2 regions of the Arenimonas sp. MALMAid1274 genome follow, and region 1 is predicted to be linked to the other one. Evidence: predicted binding sites of a transcription regulator. Region 1 holds the regulator's gene; the other holds the start of a gene.
What was found. Region 1 encodes sigma-54, which starts transcription at its own class of promoters, with help from an activator protein. Its sites were predicted from a motif close to TGGCACGNGCNTTGC; they were not measured.
Positions count from the first base shown of each region.

Region 2: a site for sigma-54 is predicted at 2,434-2,448, ahead of glnA (type I glutamate--ammonia ligase). Genes of this name have one in related genera too.

Region 1 is NZ_JBMIRR010000022.1:110,407-114,787, reverse strand. It holds gene lptA (lipopolysaccharide transport periplasmic protein LptA) at 1-367, shown strand, start outside; gene lptB (LPS export ABC transporter ATP-binding protein) at 367-1,086, shown strand; gene ACOQFR_RS02895 (RNA polymerase factor sigma-54) at 1,120-2,574, shown strand; gene hpf (ribosome hibernation-promoting factor, HPF/YfiA family) at 2,706-3,032, shown strand; gene ACOQFR_RS02885 (PTS sugar transporter subunit IIA) at 3,047-3,520, shown strand; gene hprK (HPr(Ser) kinase/phosphatase) at 3,522-4,381, shown strand, end outside.
Region 2 is NZ_JBMIRR010000026.1:321,732-326,112, reverse strand. It holds gene ACOQFR_RS07850 (tetratricopeptide repeat protein) at 1-1,341, shown strand, start outside; gene ACOQFR_RS07845 (undecaprenyl-diphosphate phosphatase) at 1,381-2,175, opposite strand; gene glnA (type I glutamate--ammonia ligase) at 2,486-3,895, shown strand; gene ACOQFR_RS07835 (hypothetical protein) at 4,008-4,381, shown strand, end outside.

The DNA.
Region 1 (4,381 bases):
CGACAGCGTGTCCACGCTCACCGGCAACGTACGCATCCGCCAGGGCAGCCTGGAGGTGGACGCCGACAAGGCCGACATCCACCGCAAGGCCGGCGAGATCGACCGCATCGTGCTCACCGGCGGCCCGGCGCGCCTGGCCCAGGTGTCGGACACCGGCGAACCGATGACCGCCACCGCGCGCGAGATCGTCTACACGATGTCCAGCGAGATCATGGTGCTCACCGGCAACGTCGTCGTCGAGCAGCCGCGCGGCAACCTGCGCGGCGAGACGGTGAAGTACGACATCAACACCGGCCGCCTCGACGGCGGCGGCGACGGCAAGCGCGTTTCGATGCGGATCCTGCCCAAGACGACCCCGAAGAACTGATGCTCACCGCGGCGGGGCTGGCCAAGCGTTACAAGTCGCGCGATGTGGTCCGCGACTTCGGGCTGAGCCTGCGGCCGGGCGAGGTGGTGGGCCTGCTGGGCCCCAACGGCGCCGGCAAGACCACCTGCTTCTACATGATCGTGGGCCTGGTGGCGGCCGATGCCGGCCAGATCCTGCTCGACGGCAAGGACATCACCGCGCTGCCCATGCACGAGCGCGCGCGCCGCGGCCTGGGCTACCTGCCCCAGGAAGCCTCGGTGTTCCGCAAGCTCACCGTGGCCGACAACATCGCCGCCGTGCTCGAGCTGCGCCCGGACCTGGACGCCAACGGCCGCGCCCGCGAGCTGTCCGGGCTGATGGAAGAGCTGCAGGTCGGCCACGTCGCCGGCCAGCTGGGCGCGAGCCTGTCGGGCGGCGAACGCCGCCGGGTCGAGATCGCCCGGGCGCTGGCGGCCAATCCCCGCTTCATGCTGCTCGACGAGCCCTTTGCCGGCGTCGACCCCATTTCGGTGGGCGAGATCCAGAAGATCGTGCGCCACCTCAAGCAGCGCGGCATCGGCGTGCTGATCACCGACCACAACGTGCGCGAGACCTTGGGAATCTGCGACCGGGCGTATATCCTCAACGCTGGCACGGTACTTGCTCAGGGTTCGCCCGAGGACGTCCTGGCCAACCCCGACGTGCGGCGTGTCTACCTCGGCGAAGCCTTCCGCCTGTAGCCGCGCCGGCGCCGCCGCCCCCCGCAGAGCGAAATGAAGCCCACCCTCCAGACCCGGCTTGGCCAGCAACTGTCCCTGACGCCCCAGCTGCGCCAGGCGATCCGCTTGCTGCAGCTGTCGTCGGTGGAGCTGGAGACCGAGCTCAACGAGGCGCTGGAAGCCAACCCCCTGCTCGAGCGCGAGGACGAGGCCGAGCCCGGTCCCGAGGGCGATGACAGCTTCATCGCGCCGTCCGACGCCGACAAGGCGCCCGAGGCCGCCCCCGCGGAAGCCGCCTCCGACAGCCCCGACAGCGACGACTACGACCCGGGCGAAGGCCCGGAGTGGTACGAATCCACCGCCGGCGGCCAGGAGCGCCGCGGCAGCGGCGACGACGAGCACGAGGACTTCACCGCCGCCGCCCCCGTCAACCTGCATGACCACCTGCTGTGGCAGCTGCAGCTCAGCCATTTGGGCCCGCGCGACCTGGCCATCGGCCAGGCGGTGATCGAGGCCATCAACGACGACGGCTACCTGCTCGGCCCGATCGAGGACATCCAGGCCGCGCTGGCACCGGAGATCCTGGCCGAGCCCGCCGAGATCGAGACCGTGCTGCGCATCGTCCAGCACTTCGACCCGGTCGGGGCCGGCGCCCGCAGCCTGTCCGAATGCCTGTGCGTGCAGCTGAGCCTGCTCAGCCCCGAGACCCCGGGGCTGGCCCTGGCGCGCGAGGTCTGCCGCAAGCACCTGGACCTGCTGGCCAGGCAGGGTCCGGCCCGCCTGGCCGCCCACCTGGGCCAGCCGGCCGACGAGATGGACGTGGCCGTGGCCCTGCTCAAGTCGCTCGACCCCAAGCCCGGCGCCCAGGTCAGCGCCGGCGAGGCCGAATACATCGCTCCGGACGCCATCGCTTACCGCCAGGGCGGCGTCTGGAAGGTGCAGCTGGCCGCGGGCAGCCAGCCGCGCCTGGGCATCAACCGCCACTATGAAAGCCTGATCGGCAAGGCCAGCCGCGAGGACGACAGCTACCTGCGCAGCCAGCTGCAGGAGGCCCGCTGGCTGATCAAGAGCCTGGAAACCCGCGCCGACACCCTGGTGCGGGTGGCGCGGGCCATCGTGCGCCAGCAGAGCGGCTTCCTGGACCACGGCCACGAGGCCATGCGGCCGCTGACCCTGCGCGAGGTCGCCGAAGAGCTGGACCTGCACGAGTCCACGATTTCCCGCGCCACCACCCGAAAGTACCTGCGCACCCCGCGCGGCACCTTCGAGTTCAAGCACTTCTTCAGCTCGGGCATCGCCACCGACCACGGCGGCTCGGCCTCGGCCACGGCCATCCAGGCCATGCTGCGCAAGCTGATCGACGCCGAGAACCCCCGCGCACCGCTCTCGGACCAGCGCCTGGCCGAGATCCTCAAGGGCGAGGGCATCCCCGTGGCCCGCCGAACCGTGGCAAAATACCGGGAAGCGATGAACATCTCCGCGTCCAACGAACGGCAGCGGCTGGCTTGAGGCCTTCTTCCATGCCCGGTGCCCGGTCGCGCCCCTTCGGCGCATTTCAACCCCTTCTTTACGATGCGGTCACGGCACGTTGCCCTTGACCGTGTTTTGCTGTGCGTGACCCAAACAGGAGGATCGTGATCATGCGGATCGACATCAGCGGCCACCAGATCGACGTCACCCCGGCCCTGCGCGACTATGTGCAGGACAAGTTCGCCCGCGTTGCCCGCCACTACGACCACCACCTCGACGCGCGCGTCATCCTTTCCGTGGACAAGCTCGACCAGAAGGCCGAGGCCACCCTGTCCACGCCGGGCCGCACCCTGTTCGCCGACGCCGTCGCGCCCGACATGTACGCCGCCATCGACCTGCTCTCGGACAAGCTCGACCGCCTGCTGGTGAAGCAGAAGGAAAAGATGACCGACCACCACCGCGGCGAATCGGCCGCCCGCTCCGACAGCTTCGGCTGATAACGGCACGCCCCATGCACCTGCTAGACCTGCTCTCGCCGGCCCGCGTCCGGGCCAACGTCGTCACCAGCGGCAAGAAGCGCCTGCTCGAGCAGCTGGCCGGCGCCCTGGCCGAGGGTGCCGACGGCGAGGGCGAACGTGGCATCTACGACAGCCTCTGCAGCCGCGAGCGCCTGGGCAGTACCGGCCTGGGCCACGGCGTGGCCATCCCGCACGGCCGCAGCCCGCGGCTGGTGTCGGCCACCGGCGCCTTCCTTCGGCTGTCCGAGCCGGTGGACTTCAATGCGCCCGACGCACGGCCGGTGGACCTGGTGTTTGCGCTGGTGGTGCCCGAGACCTACGCCCAGCAGCACCTGATGCTGCTGGCCAACCTGGCCGAGATGTTCGGCGAGGAAGATTTCCGCACAAGGCTGCGACAGGCCCCGGACTCGGCGGCGCTGTATGCGCTGCTGTCGGAGTGGCAGTCGCGGCATCCGGCGGCGGCCTGACATGATCGACCGCCTGCGCGCCCGCGAGCTGTTCCAGGAACTCGGCGAGCGGCTGCAGCTGCGCTGGCTGGCCGGACAGAAGGGCGGCGAGCGCGTGATCGAACGCGGCGAACACCTCTCCCGGCGGCCCTCGCTGGCCGGTTACCTCAACGTCATCCATCCCAACAAGGTGCAGATCGTCGGCTCGGCCGAGCTGGCCTGGCTCGACGGCCTGGACGCGCGCCAGCGCTGGGAAGTGCTGCAGAAGATCATGGACGCGCGCCCACTGGCCATGGTCATCACCCAGGACCAGACCTGCCCCACCGACCTGCGCGACGCCGCCGAAGAATCCGACACGCCCCTGTGGGTGTCGCCGCGCCGCGGCTACGAGCTGCTCAACCTGCTGCAGTACCACGTGGCGCGCTCGCTGGCGCCGCGCATCACGCTGCACGGCGTGTTCATGGAGATCTATTCAATCGGCGTGCTGGTCACCGGCGACTCGGGCCTGGGCAAGAGCGAACTGGCGCTGGAACTCATCAGCCGCGGCCATCGCCTGGTGGCCGACGATGCGCCGGAGTTCACCCAGATCGCGCCCGACGTGCTCGACGGCACCTGCCCCGACCTGCTGCAGGACCTGCTGGAAGTGCGCGGTCTGGGCGTGATGAACATCCGCCAGATGTTCGGCGACACCGCGGTGAAGAAGAACAAGTACCTGCGCCTGGTGGTGCACCTGGTGCGCGCGCAGGAACCGTCCCAGGAAGCCATGGCGCGCATCACCGGCGAGTCCGGCAGCCGCCGCGTGCTGGACCTGGACGTGCCGGTGGTCGAACTGCCGGTGGCCGCCGGCCGCAACCTGGCCGTGCTGACCGAGGCCGCGGTGCG
Region 2 (4,381 bases), on a different contig from region 1:
GAGCTGATCGCCAAGCTGCCCGGCGACCTGCCCGCGCGCGGTCTGCGCGCCGAGATCCTGGCCGGCACCGGCCGCGAGGACGACGCCCTGCCCGATTTCCTGGCCGTGCTGGAACACCGCCCCGACCACGTCGCGGCCTTGCGTTCGGCCTCGGCCCTGCTGCACCGGCAGGGCCGCACCGACGAGGCGCGCGCCATCATCGAACGCGCACTCGAGCTTTCGCCCGGCAACGACCTGCTGTGGATGGTGCGGCTGAACCTGGTCGGCCAGCTGCAGGAAGACGCCAAGGAGCTGCTGGACCGCTGGCTCGACCGCAATCCCGACAGCGTCGGCGCGCTCGAGCTGCTGACCGACTACCACCGCACCCGCGGCGACACCGCGCTGGCCGAGTTCTATGCCGAGCGCGGCCTGGCCCTGGATCCCGGCCTGCAGATCAGCACCGTGGTGATGATCCAGGCCGAGCTGGCCAAGGACCCGGCGTTGGCGCTGGAACGGGTGGACCGCCACCTGATGGGACTTACCGACCCCGAGCGCCGCCGTGCGATGCAGGGCTGGGCCGGCGTGGCGCTGGACGCGCTGGGCCGCCATGCCGAAGCCGCCGCCCGCTGGCGCGAGATGCTGCAGGACGTGATCACCGGCGCGCTGCCGCCGCCGACCCCGCAGGGCGCCGAGCGCGCCCCGGCCGGCGAAATCCCCGGCACCCTGCTGTGGTCGCCGGTCGGCGTGCGCGCGGAATTCGTGCTGCGCACCGCCAAGGAAGCCCTTGGCCCGCGCCTGCGCCTGGACCGCATCGGCGCGCAGAACAGCGGCGACGGTTTCGGCCTGCTGCGCTACGCGCCCGGCCACCCGGAAGCCGGCACCGCCGAGCGCTGGACCCAGGCCCTGGTGGCCAATGGCCTGGACCCGGCCAACACGGTCGACTGGCTGCCGCACCTGGACGGCTACACCCTGGCCGCGCTCGGCGGTGCCCAGGTGCTGGCCCTGGTCACCGACCCACGCGACGCCTTCCTTAACTGGATCATCCACGGCAGCCTGCAGAACTACCTGGTCTCGCCGGTGCTCACCGATGCGGCCGACTGGCTGGCCCACGGCTTTGAGGCCCTGGCCGACCATCGCGATGCCCATCCCGATCGCGTGGCCTTGGCCCGACTGGACCTGGAGCCGGCCGAGGCGGCCACCGTGATCGAGAACACGCTGGGCCTGCCCGAGCCGCTGCCCGCGGTGTTCGGCACCGGCATGCGCTTCCCGACCGGGCACTGGCGCCAGTACGCGGATGCGTTCGGCGCCGAGTTCGCGCGGCTGGCGCCGGTGGCGGTGCGGCTGGGCTATCCGCTCAGCTGACCGCGAACATGCGGGGTCGGCCGCAAGGGCCGCCCCGCCTCAGCTGCCGGCCGGCAGGCCCAGCAGCAGCGCCGCGCCCAGGCCGATGCGGTACCAGGCGAAGGGCGTGAAGCGGTGCCGCGAGATGTAGCCCAGCAGCCAGCGCACGGTGGCGAAGCCCGTCACCGTGGCCGCCGCGAAGGCGATGCCCAGGCTGGCCCAGTCTTCCTCGCCGGCGCGGCCCTCGCTGAGGGTTTCCATCATCGCGTAGCCAGTGGCCGCGAACATGGTCGGGATGCCGACCAGGAAAACGAATTCGGCCGCGGCCGGCTTGCGGTTCATGCCCAGCAGCAGGGCCATGAAGATGGCCGCCGCCGACCGTGAAGTGCCCGGGAACACGCCGGCCAGCACCTGCGCCAGACCCACGGCGACCACGACGGTCCAGGTCAGGTTGTCCGAAGGTGGGCGCCGGTCGGCGATGCGTTCGGCCACCAGCATCCACACGCCGCCGATCACCAGGGCCCAGGCCACCGGCGTCACGGTCTCGGGCAGCTCCCAGCCCAGCAGCCGCACCGGCAGGCCCACCACAGCCGTGACCAGGAAGGCCGCCGCGATCTTCATCGCATACAGCCGGTGCGCCGGATCGGCCAGCCCCGTCGTCAGCTGCCACAGCCGCTGCCGGTAGACCAGGGTGATGGCCAGGATGGCGCCGGCCTGGATGGCGATGTTGAACAGATCCGAGCGCGCGCCGAGCCAGTGCTGCGCGATCAGCAGGTGGCCGGTGCTGGAGATGGGCAGGAATTCGGTGACGCCCTCGATGAGGCCGAGCAGGAGGGCGGAGAGCAGGTCGTTCAAGGGCGGGCCGGTGGAGGTTGGGTGGTGGGGATGATACGGGGTGGGGGGGAGGAACCAGGAACATGGGAACTAGGAACTAGTAACTAGTGGGAGCGGGGTCTTGGCCCTTCACTAGTTCCTATTTCCTCTTCACTCGTTGCCGAGACAAATCCCTAAAGCAGCGCAAATCACGCCACAGAATGCACCACAACAGTGCAGCGCTTCTCCCGGCTTAGGGGAAAAGATCGTTTAATCAACCGCTTACCCTCGCCAGCCCACTGGCACGCCCCTTGCAACCCTCAGGCATCCCTTCTCTCCCGGAGCTGCCCGCATGTCCATCGCCAACATCGAAAAACTCATCAAGGACCACGACGTCGAGTTCGTGGACCTGCGCTTCGCCGACGTGCGCGGCGTGCAGCACCACGTCACCTTCCCGGTGTCGATCATCGAGCCCTCGCTGTTCGAGGACGGCAAGATGTTCGACGGCTCGTCCATCTCGGGCTGGAAGGGCATCAACGAGTCCGACATGGTGCTGCTGCCGGACCCGGACACCGCCGTGCTCGACCCGTTCACCGCCGACCCGACCCTGATCCTGACCTGCGACGTGCTCGACCCGGCCACCATGCAGGGCTACTCGCGCTGCCCGCGCGGCGTCGCCAAGCGCGCCGAGGCCTACCTCAAGGCCAGCGGCATCGCCGACCAGGCCTACTTCGGTCCCGAGCCCGAGTTCTTCATCTTCGACTCGGTGCGCTTCGCCAACGACATGGGCCACACCTTCTTCGAGGTCGACTCCGAGGAAGCGCACTGGAACAGCAAGAAGAAGTACGAGGGCGGCAACAGCGGCTACCGTCCGGGCCTGAAGGGCGGCTACTTCCCGGTCGCGCCCACCGACACCCTGCACGACATCCGCGCCGAGATGTGCAAGCTGCTCGTGGCCGCCGGCCAGGAAGTGGAAGTGCACCACCATGAAGTGGCCAACGCCGGCCAGTGCGAGATCGGCACCAAGTTCAACTCGCTGGTGAAGAAGGCCGACGAGCTGATGATGATGAAGTACATCATCAAGAACGTCGCCTTCCGCAACGGCAAGACCGCCACCTTCATGCCCAAGCCGCTGGTGGGCGACAACGGCAGCGGCATGCACGTGCACCAGAGCCTGGCCAAGGGCGGCACCAACCTGTTCACCGGCGACGGCTACGGCGGCCTGAGCCAGATGGCGCTGTGGTACATCGGCGGCATCTTCAAGCACGCGCGCGCCATCAACGCCTTCGCCAACTCCACCACCAACTCCTACAAGCGCCTGGTGCCGGGCTTCGAGGCGCCGGTGATGCTGGCCTACTCGGCGCGCAACCGCTCGGCGTCCTGCCGCATCCCGTACGTGTCCAACCCGAAGGCGCGCCGCATCGAGATCCGCTTCCCGGATCCGATGAACTCCGGCTACCTCACCTTCACCGCGCTGATGATGGCCGGCCTGGACGGCATCAAGAACAAGATCGACCCGGGCGCGCCCAGCGACAAGGACCTGTACGACCTGCCGCCGGAAGAAGAGAAGAACATCCCGACCGTCTGCCACTCGCTCGACCAGGCGCTCGAGGCGCTGGACAAGGACCGCGAGTTCCTCAAGGCCGGCGGCGTGATGAGCGACGACTTCATCGACGGCTACATCGCGCTGAAGATGCAGGAAGTGACCAAGTTCCGCGCGGCCACGCACCCGCTGGAATACCAGATGTACTACGGCATCTGACCCTCCCCCAGAGACACGTGGGATGCCGACGGCCCGGGGAAACCCGGGCCGTTTTTATTGTCGGCGCGGATTGGCGTCGGTAGCATCCAGGCTCGAGTCGACAGGGAACGGCATGGGAAAGCGACTGAAGTGGATCGTGCTGGTGCCTCTGGCCCTGTTCGCGGCCGCGCTGCTAACGGTGCACGTCCTGCGTTGGCTGGCGGTGGATGACGCGGACCGCGAAGCATTGGCGACGATGCAGGTGGACGAGCGTCCTTCGCAAGGTCGCAGTGGATTCGCGGCCCTTGCACTCGCGGACCGGGACATTCCCCTGGAACAGCGCGAGCGGGTGGTGGGCGAAGACGTGCGGGCGTTCGAGGCCTGGCTGGCGGACCCGAAAGCGGCGCACGCAGAGGGCCTTCGCGAGGTCATGTTTGATCCGCAGCAAGACAACTTCGCGAGCTGGGAAGACACCGAACAGCACCTCCAGGTCGCAGGTCATTTCCC